Regions from separate parts of the Kribbella sp. NPDC054772 genome, predicted to be linked through region 3. Evidence: riboswitches for the same ligand, from Rfam matches in the RefSeq annotation. Region 3 holds a riboswitch; each other region holds the start of a gene.
The links. Region 3 has a riboswitch for ZMP and ZTP ahead of ACWGID_RS28370 (5-aminoimidazole-4-carboxamide ribonucleotide transformylase). Riboswitches for the same ligand answer to the same signal wherever they lie in the genome.
Positions count from the first base shown of each region.

Region 1: it holds a riboswitch for ZMP and ZTP, as region 3 does, so the genes downstream of both, ACWGID_RS20040 (bifunctional 5,10-methylenetetrahydrofolate dehydrogenase/5,10-methenyltetrahydrofolate cyclohydrolase) here and ACWGID_RS28370 (5-aminoimidazole-4-carboxamide ribonucleotide transformylase) in region 3, are expected to answer to the same signal.
Region 2: it holds a riboswitch for ZMP and ZTP, as region 3 does, so the genes downstream of both, ACWGID_RS35095 (glycine hydroxymethyltransferase) here and ACWGID_RS28370 (5-aminoimidazole-4-carboxamide ribonucleotide transformylase) in region 3, are expected to answer to the same signal.

Region 1 is NZ_JBSHBJ010000011.1:165,551-170,773, forward strand. It holds gene prcB (proteasome subunit beta) at 1-749, shown strand, start outside; gene prcA (proteasome subunit alpha) at 789-1,649, shown strand; gene ACWGID_RS20030 (NUDIX hydrolase) at 1,646-2,254, shown strand; gene ACWGID_RS20035 (nitroreductase family deazaflavin-dependent oxidoreductase) at 2,268-2,690, shown strand; ZMP/ZTP riboswitch at 2,729-2,813, shown strand; gene ACWGID_RS20040 (bifunctional 5,10-methylenetetrahydrofolate dehydrogenase/5,10-methenyltetrahydrofolate cyclohydrolase) at 2,841-3,701, shown strand; gene aroH (chorismate mutase) at 3,733-4,101, shown strand; gene ACWGID_RS20050 (prephenate dehydrogenase) at 4,098-5,171, shown strand; gene cmk ((d)CMP kinase) at 5,204-5,223, shown strand, end outside.
Region 2 is NZ_JBSHBJ010000035.1:77,952-83,174, reverse strand. It holds gene ACWGID_RS35105 (YhjD/YihY/BrkB family envelope integrity protein) at 1-967, opposite strand, end outside; gene ACWGID_RS35100 (acyl-CoA dehydrogenase family protein) at 1,031-2,671, shown strand; ZMP/ZTP riboswitch at 2,669-2,751, shown strand; gene ACWGID_RS35095 (glycine hydroxymethyltransferase) at 2,778-4,244, shown strand; gene ACWGID_RS35090 (DHA2 family efflux MFS transporter permease subunit) at 4,248-5,223, opposite strand, start outside.
Region 3 is NZ_JBSHBJ010000022.1:76,898-82,120, reverse strand. It holds gene ACWGID_RS28380 (MMPL family transporter) at 1-1,883, shown strand, start outside; gene ACWGID_RS28375 (hypothetical protein) at 1,898-2,110, opposite strand; partial or broken gene ACWGID_RS28370 (5-aminoimidazole-4-carboxamide ribonucleotide transformylase) at 2,182-2,757, opposite strand; ZMP/ZTP riboswitch at 2,794-2,870, opposite strand; gene ACWGID_RS28365 (class I SAM-dependent methyltransferase) at 2,875-3,594, opposite strand; gene ACWGID_RS28360 (CHAP domain-containing protein) at 3,688-4,212, opposite strand; gene ACWGID_RS28355 (acetolactate synthase large subunit) at 4,621-5,223, shown strand, end outside.

The DNA.
Region 1 (5,223 bases), on a different contig from region 3:
TGTTGCCCGGACGGCGGTCCCCGGGGGCGGGTGACCTGTCCAGTCAGGTCCCGCACGGGACGACGATCGTCGCCGCGACCTTCCCGGGTGGCGTGGTGATGGCCGGCGACCGGCGGGCCACGATGGGCAACATCATCGCCCAGCGTGACATCGAGAAGGTGTTCCCGGCCGACGAGTACTCGGCGGTCGCCTTCGCCGGCTCGGCCGGTTTCGGGATCGAGATGGTCCGGCTGTTCCAGGTCGAACTGGAGCACTACGAGAAGCTCGAGGGCGCCACCCTGAGCCTCGACGGCAAGTCCAACCGGCTGAGCGCGCTGATCCGGGGCAACCTGGCGATGGCGATGCAGGGTCTGGCCGTGGTGCCGCTGTTCGCGGGCTACGACGCCGACCTGAAGGGCGGGCGGATCTTCTCGTACGACGCCACCGGCGGTCGCTACGAGGAGCACCACTTCCACAGTGTCGGCTCGGGTTCGCTGTTCGCCCGCGGCGCGCTGAAGAAGCTGTACCGCGAGGACCTGTCCGAGATCGACTGCGTGACGGTGACGATCCAGTCCCTGATCGACGCGGCCGACGACGACTCGGCGACCGGTGGCCCGGACATGCTCCGGCGGATCTTCCCGGTGGTCGGCGTGGTCACCGCGGACGGCTACCGGCGACTGCCGGAGGACGAGGTCGCGGGGCTCGTCGACGCGGCCTGGAGCCAGCGGCACCTGCGGCCAGACGGTCCGGCCGCGGCGTCCCTGACCTGACGCTGTCTTGTCCCCCCGACCGAACTGACAGAGGATTCGATGAGCGTTCCCTTCTACGTCTCGCCCGAGCAGCTGATGCGGGACCGGGCGGATTTCGCCCGGAAAGGCATCGCCAAGGGCCGCAGCGCGATCGCGCTGCAATATGCCGACGGCATCCTGTTCGTCGCGGAGAACCGCTCGCCCGCCCTGCACAAGGTGGCCGAGATCTACGACCGGATGGCCTTCGCGGCCGTCGGCCGGTACAACGAGTTCGAGAACCTGCGGATCGCCGGCGTGCGGCTGGCCGACATGCGTGGGTACTCCTACGACCGGCGGGACGTCACCGGCCGGGCGCTGGCCAACGCGTACGCGCAGACCCTCGGCGCGATCTTCTCCTCCGGCGGTGAGAAGCCGCTCGAGGTCGAGATCCTGGTCGCCGAGGTCGGCTCCTCGACGGCCGAGGACCAGATCTACCGGCTCACCTACGACGGCTCGATCGCGGACGTCCGCGGGTACGCCGTGATGGGTGGTCCGGCCGACCAGGTCGCGGAGTACATCGGCGAGCACTACACCGACGGCATCTCGCTGGCCGGCGCGCTCCGGCTCGCGGTGGACGCGCTCGGCCACGACGGCACCGAGGTCCGGGCGCTGACCCCGGACCAGCTCGAGGTCGCCGTCCTGGACCGGAGCAGGTCCCAGGTGCGGAAGTTCAAGCGAATGACCGAGGAGACCCTCGAGCGGATTCTGTCCGAGTCCCGGCCGGCTGAGGACGCGGCCGGCTCCACGGACTCGGAGGACGGCGAGTCCGCCAAGGCCGAGGACACCACGTCGGCTGAGGGGGACGACACCCCGGTCGCGCCGCCGTCGGACGACGTACCGGTGGCTCCGCCGGACAACTCCGACGACGACCGTCCGCTGTGACGGATCAGCACGAGAACTCAGCCGTCACGGACACCGTGGCGGCTGAGTTGTCTCGGCCCGCCGACCCGGCGCCGTGGGAGTTGCTGGGGGAGGAGAAGGGCTTCCAGCGCTTCCTGAGCGTGCGCCTGCGCACGTACCGGATGCCGGACGGTCGCGAGGTCGAGTGGGACGTGCTCGGTCCGGAGGCCGGGGTGGCGTCCGGGGTGACCGTGCTGCCGCTGACGCCGGACGGGCGGATCGTCACGATCCGGATGTTCCGCGCCGGCCCGGACAGCGTCGTCACCAACCTGCCCGGTGGCCTGGTGGAGCCCGGGGAGGAAGTGGCCGTCGCCGGTGCCCGAGAGCTCGAGGAGGAGACCGGGTACACCTGCGAGACGCTCGACGTGGTCGGCTGGCAGTGGTCCGGTGCGTCGTCGACGTTCCGCAAGTACGTCGCGATCGCGCGCGGTTGCCGTCCCGACGGGAAGCAGCAGCTGGACGAAGCAGAGGACTGCGTTCCGGTCGAGCTGTCCGTGGATGCGTTCCGTGCCGAATTGCGGACACCCGGTGCAATGACCGGAATCGATGCCGCCTATCTGGCGTTGGACTATGCAGGACTTCTCTGAAAGGGACCTTGATATGAGCGACTGGAACGCGAACGTCATCGCGGAGTTCCGGGAGAACGAAGGCAGGGTCGGCGGGCCGTTCGAGGGCGCCCCGATGGTCCTGCTGCACCACCGTGGCCGCAAGAGCGGCGAGGAGTACATCGCCCCGACGATGTACCTGCAGAACGAGACCGATCCGAACGTCGTCTATGTGTTCGCGAGCAAGGGCGGAGCCCCCACGAACCCGGACTGGTACCGCAACCTGATCGCGGCCGGCGACGGCACCGTCGAGCTCGGGACCGAGACGTTCGACGTGAAGGTCAGCGAAGTGACCGGCGAGGAGCGCGACCGCATCTACGCCGAGCAGGCGCGACGCTACCCGGGTTTCGCCGACTACGAACGCAGTACGGCGGGTGTTCGAACGATCCCGGTGCTGGAGCTCAGCCGGACACCGTGACGGGGTGGGTCCGGCCGCCGATCCGGGTCGGTATCCTGAGGGCGGACCGCGACTGGCGCTGAGGTGGACGACCACCGGGGAACGGTCTGCCATCCGGCTTCGCCGCGCGCCTGGGCACTTGTGAACTGACGCCCAGAGGAGTGCGCACAGATGACTGCTGACCTGATGATCGGGACCGACCTGGCGACCGAGATGGTGACCAAGGCCGCCGAGCGGGCCCACGCGTTGCAGGAGCGGACCGGAGTCCAACCGTGTCTCGCGACTGTGTTGGTGGGCGACGATCCCGCGTCGGCGACGTACGTGCGGATGAAGCAGAACCGGTCGAAGAAGGCCGGGATCGCGTCCCGGAGCATCGTGCTGCCGGCCGAGACCACGACCGCGGAACTGGTCGCCGAGATCACCAAGCTCTCCGCGGACCCGGCGGTGCACGGGATCCTGCTGCAGCACCCGGTGCCCGCGCAGATCGACGAGCGGGCCGCGTTCGAGGCGATCGACTCGGGCAAGGACGTGGACGGCGTGACGATGCGGTCGTTCGCCGCGATGGCGTTCGGCGACCCGGGCTTCCGGTCCGCGACCCCCGGCGGGATCATGCGGTTGCTCGAGGCGTACGACGTACCGCTCGAAGGGGCGCATGCGGTGGTGATCGGTCGCAGCCCGATCCTCGGGAAGCCGGCCGGGATGTTGCTGCTGGCATCGAACGCCACGGTGACCTACGCGCACTCCCGGACCCGCGACCTGCCGGAACTGGTGCGGACCGCCGATGTGCTGATCGCCGCGGTCGGGAAGCCGAACTTCGTCCGTGGTGACTGGCTGAAGCCGGGCGCCGTCGTGGTCGACGCCGGCTACAACGAGGGCAATGTCGGCGACGTGCATTTCGAGGAAGCGGCGCAGGTGGCCCGGCTGATCACACCGGTTCCAGGCGGTGTCGGACCGATGACGATCGCGCTGCTGCTGGAGCAGACGGTCGACGCCGCTGAGACGGCTGTCCGCCCTTTGACTACATTGGCCTAAGGTTTGGGGGAGACGACCAAGGAGGCGAGACGTGGCGGTACGGGCGATCCGGGGTGCCACCCAACTGGACGTGGACGAGCGTGAGCATCTGCTCGAGCGGTCCGCGGAGCTGGTGAAGGCGGTCCTGGAGGCGAACGATCTGGAGAACGAGGATCTGATCAGCATCCTGTTCACCGTCACGTCGGACCTGCGGTCGGAGTTTCCCGCCGTCGCGGGACGGCAGATCGGGCTGACCGACGTACCGCTGATGTGCATGCAGGAGATCCCGGTCCCGCACGCGCTACCGCGGGTGGTCCGGCTGATGCTGCACACCGAGACCCCGCGGTCGCGAGACAAGATCCAGCACGTCTACCTCCACGGCGCGGTCGCTCTCCGTCCCGATCTGACCGGCGCCCAGTGAGTGAGCTCCGCGGCCCGGTTCGCGTCGTCGGCACCGGGCTGATCGGTACGTCGATCGGTCTCGCGCTGGCGCGGCTCGGGGTGGTCGTGGAGCTCGTCGACGGGAACGCGGACAACGCGCTGATGGCCGAGCGGATCGGGGCCGGCTCGCGACGGGTCGACATCGAGCCGCAGCTGGTCGTGGTCGCCGTGCCGCCGGATCACGTCGGTGCGGTGATCGCCGAGCAGCTCGTGCAGACCGAACGGTCGGGCGCGGTCGTCACCGATGCGGCCAGCGTGAAGTCCAAGCCGCTCGCCGACGCTCGCCGCCTGACCGGCGACCTCAGCCGGTACGTCGGCAGCCACCCGATGGCCGGCTCCGAACGGAACGGTCCGCTGGCCGGACGTGCTGACCTGTTCGACGGTGCGACCTGGGCGATCACGCCGCACGACACCAGCGACCCCGAAGCGGTCGACCTGGTCCGGCGACTGGCCGAAGCAGCCGGCGCCCGGACCGTCGAGATGTCCGTCGAGGACCACGACCTCGGTGTCGCCCGGGTGTCGCATCTGCCGCACCTGATGTCCGCACTCGCCGCCGGCACCCTCGCGAACGCGCCGTCGTCGCACCTGGAGCTGTCCGGCCAGGGCGTCCGCGACGTCACCCGGATCGCGGCCGGCGACCCGGCGCTGTGGACCCAGATCGTGTCCGCGAACTCGACCGCGCTCAGCGGCCTGCTGGAACAGATCCGCGGCGAGCTCGACCGGCTTCTCGTTGCTCTCGGCAAGGAAGAGGCGGGCGACGAACTGACCGCCATCCTCGGCCAGGGCGTGTCCGGCGCGGTCCGCGTCCCGGGCAAGCACGGTACGCCGCACATCGACCTGGTGACCGTCCTGGTCACGATCCCCGACCGCCCCGGCCAGCTGGCCCGGCTGTTCGCGGACGCGGCCGAGTCCGGCGCCAACGTCGAGGACCTGCGGATCGACCACAGCCCGGGCCGTCCCGTCGGTGAGGTCGAACTGGCGGTCAAGCCCGCCTCCGTGGACCAGCTCGTCGACGTCCTCACCGAGCGTGGCTGGGTGGTCCACCGCTAAGTTTGTCCCCTCGCGACGGTAATCTTCGGGGCATGATCATCGCTGTTGACGG
Region 2 (5,223 bases), on a different contig from region 3:
AGTGCGAGTGCTCGTGGTGCCGCTCCGGCTCGGCCCTCATCACCGGCTCGACCTCGGCGTCCTCGCCTGAACCCGCCTCCGCGGATGCCGCCTTCACCTCGGCGACATGCGCCTTGTGCGGCCACAGCCGGTCCACGACCGCGTTCAAGGCAGCACCGATCAGCACAGCGATCGCGGTCATGTACAGCCACATCAGTACGGCGATCGGCGCGGCCAGCGGCCCGTAGATCGACGTACCGCCGACCGTGCTCTGCAGGATCCAGCGGAGCACGAAGCTGCCGAGGATCCAGATCGACAGCGCCAGGAAGGACCCGGGCAGGTCGGACACCCACGGCGTCCGGATCGGCACCGACAGGTGGTACAGGGTGTTCAGGAAGCCCGCGGACAGGATCGTGACCACCGGCCAGTACAGCTGGTTCAGGAAGTCCAGCCGGTGCGGCAACAAGGCGTCGACCGCGTTCGGTCCGGCCAGCACCAGCGGCAGGACGATCACGCCGATGATCAGCGCGGCGCAGTACAGGCTGAAGGACAGCGCGCGGGTGCGGACGATGCCGCGCTTGCCGCCCATCCCGTACATGATCGTGATGGTGTCGACGAAGACGTTCAGCGCGCGGCTGCCGGACCACAGCGCCAGCACGAAACCGATCGAGATCACGTCCGGCCGGCCGCCGTTCAGCACCTGGTCGAGCGTCGGCGCGATCACGTTCTTGATCGAGTCGTCGGTCAGCGCCCGGGCGGCCAGATCGACGATCTGCTGCTTGATGTCGTTGATCGTCTCGACCTCGAACCACTTGCTCGCGATGTAACCGAGCGATCCGGCGAGCCCGAAGATCAGTGGCGGCAGCGAGAGGATCGCGAAGAACGCCCCCTCGGCCGCGAGACCGGTGACCCGGTAGCGCAGACAGACTCCGATGGTCTGGGTGAGCAGCTTCCAGGTCGTCGCGGGGATCCTGCGAACCCATGTCAAGGAGAGGAAGCTCCCTCTCGCGGGTCCTGCCCCAGAACGTGCCATACCGCTTACCGTACTGACATGGCGGACCCATTCGCGGTAACGAACCAGGCTCCCCCACTGCGGGGCGTGAACTTCTTCACCCGCGACACGGCACTTGGTGACGCTCTGCGTCCGTACGCCGGTCCCGCGGCGGACCTCGCCGCTGACCCCGGTCTGCACCGAATCGGCGAGCTCGCAGGCTCCGAGGAGGCCCTCGCGCTCGCCCTCCCGGCAAATCAGAACCCGCCGGTCCTGCGCACCCACGACCGCTACGGCCACCGCGTCGACGAGGTCGATTTCCACCCCGCGTGGCACTGGCTGATGGAGCGGGCCGTCGGTTTCGGCCTGCAGGCCGCGGCGTGGACCAGCGAGCGCCCGTCCCCGCACCTGACCCGGGCCGCCGGGTTCTACCTGTGGTCCCAGGTCGAGCCGGGCCACGGCTGCCCGATCTCGATGACGTACGCCGCGGTGCCCGCGCTCAAGGCGGACGAGCGGCTCGCGAAGGAGTGGATCCCGCAGCTCGCCTCGACCGAGTACGACGTACGGCGCCTGCCCGCGGCGGAGAAGAACGGCGTACTCGCCGGGATGGGGATGACCGAGAAGCAGGGCGGCTCGGACGTCCGGGCGAACCTGACGACCGCGACGCCGACCGGTGCCGACGGCGAGTATCAGCTCAACGGGCACAAGTGGTTCTGCTCGGCGCCGCAGGTGGACGTCTTCCTGGTGCTCGCCCAGGCGCCTGAGGGGCTGAGCTGCTTCGTCGTACCGCGGGTTCTTGCCGACGGCAACCGGAACCCGTTCGCGCTGCAGCGGCTCAAGGACAAGCTCGGCAACCGGTCGAACGCGTCCAGCGAGGTCGAGTTTCACGGCACCGTCGGGTACCGCCTGGGTGACGAGGGTGCCGGTGTCCGGACGATCATCGAGATGGTCGCGGCGACCCGGCTGGACTGCGTACTCGGCTCGTCCGCGCTCCAGCGGCGGGCGCTCGTCGAGGCGATTTGGCACACGCAGCACCGGAGTGCGTTCGGTGGGTTGCTCGCCGACAAACCCGCGATGCAGAACGTGCTCGCGGACCTGGCGATCGAGAGCGAAGCAGCCACAGCGCTCGGCATGCGTCTCGCCGCGGCAGTCGATGCTTCTCTCGGCGGCGACGAGCAGGAGCGCGCCTTCCGGCGGATCGCGTTGCCGTTGGCGAAGTTCTGGGTGTGCAAGCGGACGCCGTTCATGGTGGCCGAGGCGCTCGAGTGCCTCGGCGGCAACGGGTACGTCGAGGAGTCGGGCCTCCCGCTGCTCTATCGGGAGTCGCCGCTCAACTCCATCTGGGAGGGTTCGGGCAACGTCAACGCGCTCGACGTACTGCGGGCGCTCCGCCGGCCCGAGTCGTTCGACGCCTGGCTGCTCGAGGTCGGCGCCGCGCAAGGAGCCGACGCGCGGCTGGACGCGGCGGTGAACGACGTGCTGCAAGCGCTTGCCGACCTCGAGAACGCCGAAGCCGGTGCGCGTCGGCTGGCCGCCCAGATGGCGCTGTGCCTGCAGGCTTCGCTGCTGATCCGGCACTCGACACCCGCGGTCGCGGACGCGTTCGTCGCGGCGCGGCTGGCCAACGACTGGGGTGGTGTGTTCGGCACGTTGCCGCGGACGACGCCGTTCGAGCAGATCGTCACGCGCGCGATAGGGTGAACGCGTCGCGACTGGCGCGCTGAAGGTGGAGAACCACCGGGGAGCGAAACCCGTCGGCACCGTGCGCCTGGGTGCCTTCGACCCACTGCAAGCAGGAGAGACAACGATGCCTCAACCCACCGACAACACCGCGTCCTTCGACGCCGCCGCCGCGTCGGCAGCGTACAACAACGCGCTGCAGGTGATCGCCGCGGTCGAGCCGACCATCGCCGGCGCGATCCGGTCCGAGCTGGCCGACCAGCGCTCCTCGCTGAAGCTGATCGCGAGCGAGAACTACGCCTCCCCCGCCACCTTGCTGACGATGGGCAACTGGCTGTCGGACAAGTACGCCGAGGGCACCATCGGGCACCGCTTCTACGCGGGCTGCCAGAACGTCGACACCGTCGAGCAGACCGCCGCGGACCACGCGACGGCGCTGTTCGGCGCACCGCACGCGTACGTCCAGCCGCACTCCGGCATCGACGCGAACCTGGTCGCCTTCTGGGCGATCCTGGCGCAGCGGATCGAGTCCCCGGCGCTGGCCGAGGCGGGCGCGAAGCACGTCAACGACCTGACCGACGAGGACTGGACCAAGCTCCGCAAGGCGCTCGGCGACCAGAAGATGCTCGGTATGTCGCTGGACGCCGGCGGTCACCTCACGCACGGGTTCCGGCCGAACATCTCCGGCAAGATGTTCAACCAGCACTCGTACGGCACCGACCCGGAGACCGGTCTGCTCGACTACGACGCGGTCGCCGCGGCGGCGCGTGAGTTCAAGCCGCTGATCCTGATCGCCGGCTACTCGGCGTACCCGCGCAAGGTGAACTTCGCGAAGATGCGCGAGATCGCGGACGAGGTCGGCGCCACGCTGATGGTCGACATGGCGCACTTCGCCGGTCTGGTCGCGGGCAAGGTCTTCACCGACGACTTCGACCCGATCCCGCACGCGCACGTCACCACCACGACCACGCACAAGTCGCTGCGCGGCCCGCGCGGCGGCATGGTGCTCTGCCAGCCGGAGTACGCCGAGTCCGTCGACCGCGGCTGCCCGATGGTCCTCGGTGGTCCGCTCAGCCAGACGATGGCCGCGAAGGCGGTCGCGCTGGCCGAAGCGCGGCAGCCCGCGTTCCAGCAGTACGCGCAGGCGGTCGCCGACAACGCGGTCACGCTGGCCGAGGGGCTGATGAAGCGTGGCGTGAAGCTGGTGACCGACGGGACCGAGAACCACCTGGTGCTGCTGGACGTCTCGTCGTACGGCATCACCGGCCGGCAGGCCGAGTCGGCGCTGCTCGACGCGGGCATCGTGACCAACCGGAACGCCGTACCGCGGGACCCGAACGGCGCCTGGTACACCTCCGGCGTCCGGATCGGTACGCCGGCGCTCACCACCCGCGGGTTCGGTGGCGACGAGTTCGACCGGGTGGCCGAGCTGATCGTGGACGTGCTGTCCGCGACCACGCCGACCACCACGACCGCCGGTGCTCCGTCGAAGGCGAAGTACGTGCTGGCCGACGGGGTCGCCGACAAGACCAAGGCCGCCTCGGCCGAGATGCTCGACAAGTTCCCGCTGTACCCGGGCCTCGAGCTCAACTGATCCTCAACTGATGACTGGCTGCCCGCTCTCGCTCGGCTGAGGGCGGGCAGCTCTCTTCGGCATCAGTACTCCGGCGAGAATCGCGCCGATGACGGCGATCCCGCCGGACACCCACATCGTGGTGTTCAAGCTCGTCATGAAGGCATCGCGTACGTCGTTCAGCAGCCCCGCGGAGCCAGTCTTCGTCGCGACTGCAAGCCCACCGCCGAGACTCTTCTGCACCGCGTCGGCAGCCTGCGCCGGGAGTCCCGTGGTGTCGACGTTGGTGCGGTAGACCGAGTTCAGCACGGTCCCGAGGACGGCGACGCCGACCGTGCCACCGACCTGCCGGAAGGCCTGCAGCAGACCTGACCCGGTGCCGGCCCGCTCCGGGTCGAGGACGCCGAGCGCCGCGTTCATTGCCTGCGGCATCGAGCAGCCGAGGCCGAACCCGACCACCACGAACCAGATCGCCGTGTACCCGTACCCGGTGCCGAGATCGGTGAAGGCCCCGAGCACGAACCCGACCGCCATCACCACGAAGCCGGCCATCACGACCAACCGGGTCCCGACCCGCGCCTCCACCGGCTCGGCGAGCTTCGCACCGATCGTCATGCCACCGATGAACGGCAGCAGCTTCAGCCCGGTGTGCAACGCGTCCGACCCGTTGATGCCCTGGAAGTACTGCGGCATCGTGAACAGCAACCCGAAGATCGCGAACACCGACACTGTCAGCAGTACGGCGCCCCCGGTGAACACGCGCTCGTGGAACAACCGCAGCTCGATCAACGGCGCACTGTTCCGCCGCTGCCAGATCAGGAACCCGGCGATCAGGACGACGGCCAGCGCGAGGAACAGCAGCGTCACGCCACTCGTCCACGAGGTCTCACCGGCCTTCGTCACGCCGTACACGAGCGCGGCCAGTCCGGCACTGGACAGCAGGATCCCGAGCCAGTCGATCGCCGGCCGGTTCGCGCTCCGGCTCTCCGGGACGAGCACC
Region 3 (5,223 bases):
ACGCCCCGGTCTCGTTCTCGGTGGTCCCGGCGTCCCTCGACAAGACGTACGTCGACAAGATGGACGCGGCCGTCCAACCGGCCCGCGCGGCCGGGCTCCAGGTCGAGTACGGCGGTGGCGCCGGCCAGATCGGGAAGCAGGCCAACGACCTCCCGTCGGAGGCGATCGGTCTGGGGCTCGCGCTGGTACTGCTGTTCCTGATGTTCCGCTCGATCGTCGCGTCCGCGCTCCCGCTGGTGTCGGCGGTGTTCAGCGTTGGCGGCGGGTTGGCGATCCTCGGTCTGCTCGCGGCGGCCAAGGAGTTCCCGACATCTGCCCCGACTGTCGCGACCCTGCTCGGTCTGGGCGTCGCGATCGACTACGGGCTCTTCCTGGTGTCCCGCCATCGTGAGCAACTCGACGACGGGATGGACGTCGAGGAGTCGGTGGGTCGCGCGGAGTCGACGTCCGGCGCGGCCATCCTGGTCGCCGGCGGGACGGTCGTGATCGCGATCCTCGGGCTGTACGTGTCCGGCGTACCGTTCGTGGGCGCGCTCGGGCTGTCGGCGGCGATCGTCGTTGCCGTGACGGTGCTGGCCGCGCTCACCCTGATCCCGGCGATGCTCGGACTCTCGAAGCTGCTGATCCTGAACCGCAAGGACCGCAAGCACCTCGCCGAAGAACGCGACGTCGAGGACGAACTGCCGGACGAGGCCGCGATCGCCGAACACCGCGCGGAGGAACAGGAACGCCGCGATGCCAAGCACGAGCAGAGCGCGTTCGCCCGCTGGGGCCGCCGGGTCAGCGCCCGGCCGTGGCCGTACGGCATCGCCGCCACGCTCGTCCTGCTGGTGCTGGCGATCCCGCTGTTCTCGATGAACCTCGGCCAGCTCGACGCCGGCACCGATCCCGCCCAGGACTCCAGCCGGAAGGCATACGACCTGGTCGCGCAAGGATTCGGTCCGGGCGCCAACGGTCCGCTGACGGTCGTCGTCCAGCTGCAGTCGGTGAGCCCGAGCGACCGGCAGTCGGTGCTCAACGGGCTCGCGTCGACGCTGCAGAAGGAGGCGGGCGTCGCGGCCGTCCAGACGCCGAGTACGAACAGCGCGGGGACGACCGCGATCATCAACGTCATCCCGACCACGTCGCCGTCTGCGGCCGCGACCCAGGACCTGGTGAACCGGATCCGCGACGACGTACTGCCGAGCCAGAAGGAACCGACGTACGTCGTCGGCACCACGGCCGGGTACGTCGACTTCACCGAGAAGGTCGGCAGCCGGATGATCTGGCTGATCGGCGCGGTGGTGCTACTCGCGTTCCTGCTGCTCACGGTCGCGTTCCGCTCGCTGCTGATCGGGGTGAAGGCGGCGATCCTCAACCTGTTGTCGGTAGGAGCCGCGTACGGCGTGATCGTCGCGGTCTTCCAGTGGGGCTGGGGATCCTCGCTGGTCGGGATCGACGAGAAGGTCCCGATCCCGTCGTTCGTGCCGATGCTGATGTTCGCGATCGTCTTCGGGTTGTCGATGGACTACGAGGTGTTCCTACTGTCCCGGGTGCACGAGGCGTGGATCGCGACCAAGGACAGCCACCGCGCGGTGGCGATCGGGATCGGCGCGACCGCGCGGGTGATCACCACCGCGGCCGCGATCATGGTCGTGGTCTTCCTGAGCTTCGTGCTGGACGACGACCCGACGGTGAAGATGCTGGCGGTCGGTATGGCCGTGGCCGTACTGATCGACGCCAGCATCGTCCGGATGATCCTGGTCCCGTCGGTGATGACGCTGCTCGGCCCGCGCGCCTGGTGGCTGCCGCGCTGGCTTGACCGCATCGTCCCCGACATCCAGCTCGAAGGCGGCGAACCACCGGCACCTCCAGCACGGCAGAAGGTCGGCTCCGCTTCCTGAAGCAGTGCCTGAGATCAGTGCCGGAACAGGCGTACGCCGGTCGCGGACCACCGGATCCCGCGCTCGGCGCACGCGGCCGCGACCTCGTCGGACCGGATCGACCCACCAGGCTCGGCGATGTGCGTGACGCCGTACCGATGCGCCTCGTCGACGTTGTCGCTGAACGGCAGGGCGCGTCGGACACCATCGTCACGCCGGTGAGTGGTTCGTCGGACTGGCGTGACCACCAGAGCGCGGCCTTCTCACCGGCCAGCCGCGTGCAGTCCACGCGCGACTGCTGACCGGCGCCGATACCGATCGCCATCGCGTCCTTCACCATCACCACGGTGTTCGATTGGGTGTACCGGGCAACGATCATCCCGAGCACGGCGTCGTCCGGCAGATCACTCGGCAGCGGCAGCTCATCGCGCTCCTGCGTCAGCCGCACGCCGAAGATCTCCCGTACTTCCTCAGCCGGTGGCTCGAACTCCGCGTCGACCTCCAGCACCAGATAGGTCCCGCGCTTCTTCGCCGCCAGGATCTCGAGCACGCCCTCGTCGTACCCGGGCGCGATGATCCCGTCCGACACGACCCGCTTCAGCACACCGGCCAGCTCCAGGTCGACCGGGTGCGAGACCGCCACGAAGTCGCCGTACGACGACTTCGGATCGGCGTCCCGAGCTCTCCCGTACGCCTCCGCGACGCTCGCGCCGAGCGCCGCGCCGGCTGGAGAGACGTGCTTGTACGACGCCGCCGCGGGCCTCCCGAACTGTCGCGCGGCCTCCCGCACCAGCTGCCAGCCGGTCAGGGCGTCGAGGATGTTGATGTACGACGGTTCGCCGGACAGCACCGTGAACGGCGGGTGCTCCAGGGTGGCCGCTTGATGAGGGTTCATGCCGTACCGCAGACGCATCGGGACCTCCGAGTCGATCGGAGGCGCCCAGGCGGACGACGCCTTGTGTACTTCGCTCCCCGGTGGTGACCCACCCTCGCCAGTCGCGGTACCGCCAGCCTACTTCGTGGCGCGGACGACCAGCAGCCGCGAGTCCTCGGCGAGCGACTCGCCGTGCCATCCACCGTCGATGGTCACGTCGGCGAAACCAGCGGTCCGGAGATCGGCCAGCAGTTCGTCGGTCGACCGGAAGTACAGGACGTTGCGATAGACCGCGTCGTGCCCGTCCGGGAACACGTTGTGCGCGTCGAACACCACGCGCCCGTCGGCGATCTCGATCAGCTCGAGCCACTCCTTCAAATGCCCGACCGCGGTGTCGCGTTCGCCGTACGTCGCCTCGCTCGTCCACTGCTCCCACGCACGCGCCGCCGGGTTGCGCGACTCGAACGCGAACATCCCACCGGGACGCAACGCGGCGGCGATCGCGTGCACCGACGCCTCGTGTTCCGCGACGTGCATCATCGTGTTGCCGGCGCTCACCACGAGATCGACATCGCCCGTCGGCTGCACCGCGTGATGGTCCCCGTGCACCCAGGTGACGCCGTCGGCGCCTGCTTGCCGGCGCGCATACCCGAGCATCGTCGTACTCGGGTCGATGCCGATCACCACCCTCCCCGGCGCGACCAGCGAGCGCGTCAGCAGGCCGGTCCCGCAGCCGAAGTCCAGCACCTTGCGGGTCCCGTCCGCGAGCGCCTGGTAGTAGGCGTGGTCCTCGCCGGCCGGGTTGTCCAGGTCGTACAGATGCACCAGTTGTTCGTCGCCGTACGGATCGATGGTCACGCCCTGCATGCTAGGGAGCCACTGCACGGTGGACCAATCGAATATGGGAGCCGGTGCGGGGGACGAGCGCCGCACCGGCTCGATCAGGGGTTTCTAGGTGGCGGAGACCCAGCCGTAGATGTCGGCGGGGCGGCCGGCGTCGGCGGCGTGCTTCGGGTCGAAGGGGCCGTGTTTGCTGACCTGGTTGTTCGAGTTGCCCTCGACCGTGGTGATCTTCCCGTCGGTGCCGACGGCAACGACCACGCCGGTGTGGACGCTGGTGTCGGTGTTGTCGGGGCCCGTGCCGTAGAGGACGATGTCGCCGGGCTTCAGGCCGGTGGAGCCGTCGTGGGTGCGGCCCTTGCCCTGGCCCCAGGTGTAGATGTCACCGGTGAAGCCGTAGTTGGGGATGTCGATGCCGGCCTGTCGCCAGGTCCAGGTGGCGAAGTGCGCGCACCAGGACTCGCAGGGACCGTACGGGTTGCAGTTGCTGCCGGGCGGCGTTTCCTGCTGGCCGATTTCGCCGTTGGCCGCGTTCACGATCGTCGTCCGGGTGTCGGCCGCGGACGCCGTCAGCGAGAACGAGCCGAACAGTGCGATCAGCACGGACGCCACGAGCAGTCGTATCGAGAGGCGCATGTGTCACTCCGATCTGGAGAGGGGGCGGTAAAAACCTTGCGGTCTCACCAGATCAGTATGTGACTAACCAACTTCACAGAGCCATCACAGCGTCATTAAGTTACCGACTCGCCATTCCTAAGACAGGTGTCTCAGGAAATGAGACACCGTCGCGCTGAACTTGACCCGGTCGCGGTGTGTCGGCGAATGTTGCCACATGCGATCGATTCTCCTCGTACTTGTGCGGCGCGCCGACTGACGCGACCACTGAGTCGAGCGCGCCCCTTCAGCCAACCCGGCGGAAGGGGTTTTTTGTTGCCAATGCGACTATCCGCGACCCGGAAGCGCAGCGACAACGGCCACAAGCGAGGATGGATCGGTCGCGAAAAGCCAAACAGCCACAGCGTGACAGGACTAGGGAAGGCACTCATGAGTGAGCAGCTGACCGGGGCACAGGCTCTGATCCGTGCACTGGAACATGCCGGAGTCGACACCGTCTTCGGCATCCCGGGTGGCGCGATCCTCCCGGCGTACGACCCGATGCTCGACTCGACCCAGATCCGCCACATCCTGGTACGTCACGAGCAGGGCGCCGGTCACGCCGCCCAGGGGTACGCCGCCGCGTCGGGCAAGGTCGGCGTGTGCATGGCGACCTCCGGTCCGGGCGCGACCAACCTGGTGACGCCGATCGCCGACGCGTACATGGACTCGGTGCCGATGGTCGCCATCACCGGTCAGGTGGCCGGTGCCGCGATCGGCACGGACGCCTTCCAGGAGGCGGACATCCGCGGCATCACGATGCCGATCACCAAGCACAACTTCCTGGTGACCGACCCGAACGACATCGCCACCACGATCGCCGAGGCGTTCCACATCGCCTCCACCGGCCGGCCCGGCCCGGTGCTGGTCGACGTGACCAAGGACGCGATGCAGACCCAGGGCGTCGACTTCCAGTGGCCGACCGAGCTCGCGCTGCCCGGCTACCGGCCGGTGACCCGACCGCACCCCAAGCAGGTGCGTGAGGCGGCCCGG